Regions from separate parts of the Psychrobacillus sp. AK 1817 genome, predicted to be linked through region 2. Evidence: a T-box and tRNA genes for the amino acid it is inferred to sense, from the RefSeq annotation. Region 2 holds a T-box; the other holds one or more tRNA genes.

Evidence for each region. A T-box is a leader RNA that pairs with one kind of tRNA and senses whether it is charged. The one in region 2 lies ahead of D0S48_RS00185 (valine--tRNA ligase), so its partner is inferred to be a tRNA-Val.
Region 1: it encodes a tRNA-Val, which carries the amino acid that the T-box ahead of D0S48_RS00185 (valine--tRNA ligase) is inferred to sense. The anticodon was not compared.

What each region holds. Positions count from the first base shown of each region.
Region 1 covers NZ_CP031739.1:2,683,238-2,686,508, forward strand. The annotation lists rRNA gene rrf (5S ribosomal RNA) at 1-99, shown strand, start outside; tRNA gene D0S48_RS13390 (tRNA-Asn) at 1,555-1,629, shown strand; tRNA gene D0S48_RS13395 (tRNA-Thr) at 1,637-1,709, shown strand; tRNA gene D0S48_RS13400 (tRNA-Val) at 1,817-1,892, shown strand; tRNA gene D0S48_RS13405 (tRNA-Tyr) at 1,914-1,997, shown strand; tRNA gene D0S48_RS13410 (tRNA-Gln) at 2,003-2,077, shown strand; tRNA gene D0S48_RS13415 (tRNA-Ala) at 2,099-2,171, shown strand; gene D0S48_RS13420 (GNAT family N-acetyltransferase) at 2,284-2,862, shown strand; gene rocF (arginase) at 2,933-3,271, shown strand, end outside.
Region 2 covers NZ_CP031739.1:39,729-42,999, reverse strand. The annotation lists gene D0S48_RS00185 (valine--tRNA ligase) at 1-1,963, opposite strand, end outside; T-box leader at 2,008-2,234, opposite strand; gene D0S48_RS00180 (hypothetical protein) at 2,308-2,499, shown strand; gene D0S48_RS00175 (hypothetical protein) at 2,476-3,249, opposite strand.

The DNA.
Region 1 (3,271 bases), 1.5 Mb from region 2:
AGAGGTCACACCCGTTCCCATACCGAACACGGAAGTTAAGCTCTTCAGCGCCGATGGTAGTTGGGGGTCTCCCCCTGCAAGAGTAGGACGTCGCTGGGCACTATAGGAAGTCGTTACCGAGTAATCGGTGGCGGCTTTTTTGTATTAAGAGAAAAAGGCCGAAGGCAATCATCATTATCTAAGCAAGTGTGCGAGAAAGCAGAGGGGTAAAGAGTTCGAGGAAGCAAGGAAGAGAGGCTCGGAGCGTATAGCATACGCGAGAACCGATCGACTGCGGCTGACGAAGAAATCTTCCGCCCATCTGGTTTCGCAGCCGCGCCGATGGTAGTTGGGGGTTCCCCTGCAAGAGTAGGACGTCGCTGGGCACTATAGGAAGTCGTTACCGAGTAATCGGTGGCGGCTTTTTGTTTGTTCTATAAAGAAATTAGAAGTGCCGAAGGCACTAACCATTTCTATCTGAGCAAGTGTGCGAGAAAGCAGAGGGGCAAAGAGTTCAAGGAAGCAAGGAAGAGAGGCTCGGAGCGTATAGCATACGCGAGAACTGATCGACTACGGCTGACGAAGAAATTGCCGTCCATCTGGTTTCGCAGCCCAAAAGCATCTAAATCTAAAGAAGCTATTCGTTAATAATGTTAAGTGTTTCTTATATATGCAAATGTTCTATTATTGTTAATGGCTCTGATAAAGAAAAAAGTTAATTTATCGAAAAATGGTATGGTGAAGGTTGCCCAACATATATTAAAATTAATTTAATCAATACTGAATATTATTGTTAAAATAGAAAAAAATTATGAAGGTGTTCACGTTACACTAACGCGGCAGTTTCGTTACCGAAGGTGTAAATTAAGGGATTCGGAGATGTTGGATGGCAAAGAAAAAAAGAAAAGCAGGATGGGTTTTTTAAAGAAGTTTTAGGTGAGATTGGTGGAAGTGGTCTGGAACATCATAATGTTTATACCAAGAGTAATAATTCGCTTGATTTCAACCATTTGGTGAAGTCATTATTTCCTATTTTAACTTATAATCACTTTAGTAAAATGGACAGTAAATGCATGAGCTTGAAGATACACTTTCCAGCTCACTTTTTGTGAATTTTAAATCAACCTTTCACTTTAACATAGCCTTGTTAATAAAAAGATAAGAAGTCCTCCACTTATAAAGAAATAGGATAGCTCCCGAAATTGTATCTTCGGGAGCCGCTCTACTCGTAGGAAGGATAACAATTCCCTCTCAAAAAAATCCTCGGTTATCTTATAGCAAAAGACCAGTCCAAAGCCATCAGGAAACACACTATCCATTTCAAAAGGATCAATTAAACTAACTTTCCATGTATAATTAAATATTTAAAGGCCAATATAATATGGTGAAGCAATTCCAATGAAATAATTCCAAATATAGAAAAAGAGTACATATTTAAACAAAATATTTTACTTCAACTCCTTAAATTCTATAATATTACATTTTAAATATTTCATTGGGAAAATATCTAAATTAAGCTTGAAATTTAAAGTATACTTGTTATAATTATATTTGTACTTTAAATGATAAGAACGTTCCGAAGTAGCTCAGTGGTAGAGCAATCGGCTGTTAACCGATCGGTCGTAGGTTCGAGTCCTACCTTCGGAGCCATTTTTATGCTTCCATAGCTCAGTAGGTAGAGTGCTTCCATGGTAAGGAAGAGGTCACCGGTTCAAATCCGGTTGGAAGCTTTTCTCATTACTAAGAGCAGGTAAAACATACATAAAAAAGTGCTTGTTTTGAAGAAGGCTTTATGCTAAAATATTTATTGTCCGGTTTTTAATTAGGACACAGCAACGGAGGATTAGCTCAGCTGGGAGAGCATCTGCCTTACAAGCAGAGGGTCGGCGGTTCGAGCCCGTCATCCTCCACCATTTATGTTTTATGATTAGCCTGGAGGGGTAGCGAAGTGGCTAAACGCGGCGGACTGTAAATCCGCTCCTTAGGGTTCGGCGGTTCGAATCCGTCCCCCTCCACCAGTTATTGGGGTATAGCCAAGCGGTAAGGCAACGGATTTTGATTCCGTCATGCCCTGGTTCGAATCCAGGTACCCCAGCCATTACAACTCAGCATAAATTGTGGGGCCTTAGCTCAGCTGGGAGAGCGCCTGCCTTGCACGCAGGAGGTCAGCGGTTCGATCCCGCTAGGCTCCATCTATAAAACTCTTTCCATTTAATATGGGAAGAGTTTTTTTGATTCAAAAAATATATTCATCATACTCTAAAAGCGTTATGATTAGAAAAAAGAACAAAGGGTGTGTAATCGGTGGAAAAATTAACTCATAAAGACGTTACGTTAAGGTTATTAACCGAATCGGATATATCTATGCTATGGGAGCTATACGAGCCTAGCGTATTTAAATATATGCTAAATAAGATAGAGGATGAGCAGCAGTTAAGGCAATGGCTACAAGCTGGTATTGAGCAGATGAATGACCAAAAAAATGCTATTGCTTATGTAGTAGAACACACTACTACCAAAAAAATAATGGGTACTACTCGCATTTATAACATAGATCGAGTTAATCATGCTTGTGAAATCGGTTCTACTTTCTATGGAAAACAATATCAACGTACACATGTGAACACGACATGTAAACTTTTGCTGCTCAATTATTGCTTTGAAGATCTTGGTATGATCCGCGTACAGTTTAAAACTGATGAGCTAAATTTGCCATCTCAACAAGCAATTGAAAGGATTGGGGGTATCAGAGAAGGTGTGTTAAGAAATGAACGCATCAGGTCTGATGGAACAGTTAGAAATACAGTGGTATACTCCATTGTGGATTATGAGTGGGCAGAGGTTAAAAAACAACTAAAGTTTTTATTGAATAAATATACATAAAATTGCTCGGTTGAGCCAACTGACCCTTAGGATTTACAATGGATGTATGAACTGAAGGGGGTATAAAATAATGAATAAATTAAATGTATCAATTATCGGTGTTCCTATGGATCTTGGGCAAAATAGAAGAGGAGTCGACATGGGACCTAGTGCCATACGATATGCTGGTGTCGTTGAGCGTTTAAAAGCTCTTGGGCATACGGTGAAAGATGAAGGAGACATTTTAATCAGTCAAACTAGAGAAGAAAAGTCACCTAATACAACTCTTCGAAATTTAGAACAAGTGATAGAAGCAAATACAGCTTTAGCTAACAAAGTCCATTCCGTTGTGACAGAAGGAGAATTTCCACTTGTCCTTGGAGGAGACCATAGCATTGCAATTGGTACATTAGCAGGGCTCTCGGATCAA
Region 2 (3,271 bases):
GCTTAGACATTTCGATATACCAGTCACAGAAGTCATCCCAGATGAAATTATAAAGTGCACGACCAACTTCACCGAACTCATACTTCTCAGAAAGTCTTGTTACTTGTTCAATTGTTTCGTTTAAACGAGTAAGAATCCAAGCATCTGCTACAGACTTTTTGCCCTCTAAGTTAATTTCCTCGTATTTCAAGCCATCCATATTCATCAATGCAAAGCGTGATGCATTCCAAATTTTATTGGCGAAGTTCCAAACAGCCTCTACCTTTTCTACTGAGAAGCGTAGATCCTGCCCTGGAGATGAGCCAGTGCTTAGGAAGTAGCGTAGTGAGTCTGCACCGTACTTTTCGATTACATCCATAGGATCAATGCCGTTTCCAAGAGATTTCGACATTTTACGACCATCTTCTGCACGTACTAAACCGTGAATTAGTACATCGTCAAATGGGCGAGTTCCTGTAAATTCTACTCCTTGGAATATCATACGAGACACCCAGAAGAATATAATATCATAACCTGTAACAAGGGCATTAGTTGGATAATACTTTTTCATTTCCTCATTTTCTACATCAGGCCAACCAAGAGTTGAGAAAGGCCATAGAGCAGATGAGAACCATGTATCTAAAACGTCTTCATCTTGCTTCCAATTTTCTTCATCTGATGGAGCCTCGTGCCCAACATAAACTTCTCCAGTTTCTTTATGGTACCATGCTGGAATACGATGTCCCCACCAAAGTTGACGGGAGATACACCAATCATGAATGTTTTCCATCCAACGTAGATAAGTTTTTTCAAAGCGATCAGGTACGAAGTTTACCTTGCCCTCTGATTCTTGAAGCTTAATAGCTTCTTTTGCAAGTGGCTGCATTTTAACGAACCATTGTGTAGAAAGGTATGGCTCAACTACAGCTCCACTTCGCTCTGAATGTCCAACGGAATGTGCATGCTCTTCGATTTTGAATAATACTCCTGCTTCTTGAAGATCCTTCACAATTTGCTTACGACATTCGAAGCGATCCATACCTTCATATTTACCAGCATTTTTATTCATAGAGCCATCTTCATGCATCACTAGTATTCTTTCTAAATCATGGCGGTTACCAATTTCAAAATCATTCGGGTCATGAGCTGGGGTAATTTTAACTGCACCACTACCAAACTCCATATCCACGTAATCATCTGCTACGATTGGAATTTCACGGCCAACGATTGGTAATTTTACTTTTTTACCGATTAAATGCTTGTAGCGGTCATCCTCAGGGTGTACAGCAACAGCCGTATCCCCTAGCATTGTTTCTGGTCGAGTTGTTGCAACATCGATCGAACCAGTACCATCTGCAAGTGGGTAATGCATATGATAGAATGCACCCTGTATATCCTTATGAATTACTTCAATATCCGAAAGTGCTGTTTTAGTAGCTGGATCCCAGTTAATGATGTATTCGCCACGGTAAATCAAGCCTTTGTTATATAGATTAACGAATACTTCTTTTACTGCGTTAGAAAGGCCTTCATCTAATGTAAAACGTTCACGTGAGTAGTCTAAGCCTAAGCCTAACTTTGCCCATTGCTGACGAATATGCCCTGCGTATTCATCTTTCCATTTCCATGTTTCTTCCACGAATTTTTCTCGGCCAAGGTCATATCTAGTAATATTATCAGCACGAAGTTTTTCTTCCACCTTTGCTTGAGTAGCAATTCCTGCATGGTCCATTCCTGGTAACCATAGGGCATCATAGCCTTGCATACGCTTCATACGAATAATAATATCTTGAAGCGTAGTATCCCAGGCGTGACCTAAATGTAGCTTCCCAGTTACGTTCGGTGGTGGAATCACAATTGTATATGGTTCCTTTTCACTCTCTGGATGCGCTTCAAAAAATTTGCCTTTTAACCACCACTCGTAGCGACCTTTTTCAATTGACTGCGGATCATACTTGGTAGACATCGTTGTCTCATTTGTCATATCGTTTCCTCCTAAAAAAGAATATAAAAAAACTCCTATCATCACTAAAGGACGAAGGAGTTTGTTCGCGGTACCACCTTTATTCGCAGATGCAATAAAACACATCACGCTCTCAATTAGATAACGGCTTCAAACCGGCAATTGCTACTGTTAGTTCACAAAAGCTGCTCTTGGGCTACCTTCAAATGGTGGCTAACGGAAACATTTCAGCAAATTGTTTCCTTTCTTTAGATAACCGTGTCATTTTACTCTTCCCATTCATAGCATCCATATATAGTTGTTTTTATTGTATAGGATATTATTATATGCCGTCAAGCATAGTCTTGTGAAAGGAGGAAAACACTATGAAAAGAGGATACAACCCCTATCTTCTGCCAGATTGGCTACGAAGAACTCGTTTTTACGTAAAAGGCATCATTATACCAATCGGTTGCTTTCAACTTGTTCGTGTATTGATCGTTCCTACTACATGGGATTTTATCTTGCTAGTCTTTTTGGCATTTCTCGGATTCTTATTGTTTAAGGACATTATTTGATGGAAAGGAAAGCTTAGTATATCCGTCCTCTAAATCTAATATAAATTGCAGTTCTGACTCACCTTCGACTGAGCTTTCCGTTTCATTATGTTTTATAGCAACTTTGGGCAGATCCTGTTGATCATCCTCATTTGTAGATTGTTGCTCAGCACTCACTACTTTTTGTGCTGGCTTAAACGGCTCTACTGATACTTCTTCTAGTTCTTCATTTTCTAATTGAACTTGCATTGTATCTTCACTTGACTCTTCATCCTGGGTAAAATTAAATGGTAAAACCTCTACCACTTCTGGTTGTTCTTCTTCCTCTTCTATTAAATCTGTCATTACCACTTCTGTTTTCAGTGGTCTTGACGTTTCGTATTCACAATTCACAAACCAGACAATTTCAATTCCATCCGATTCTGCTTTACAATTTATATTTTCTACACTAATACTAGGAGACGTATCCTGTTGTATTCTCTCCTTACTGATTTCTACGCTCATCGGAACAGCATATTCAAAATATCCCAGCTCTCCTTGTAAATCTAAATCCTCAATTTCTGTAAATTCGCTTGTTGCATGGTGTTCAACTTCTCCTTCTTCAAACTCCACATGACATGTAATATGATAAATACCGTTTATATGCACCATTTCGTCTATTTCCTCTTGAAAATATTGCGGAGTCACCTTAATTGTCTTAACTTCCTTTGGTACACCAAAACTTTGCGGAAAACAAAACTGTTCCTTTACTTCCCAACTTTTCACTTCCATTTTTCATCCTCCTTCGTATAGG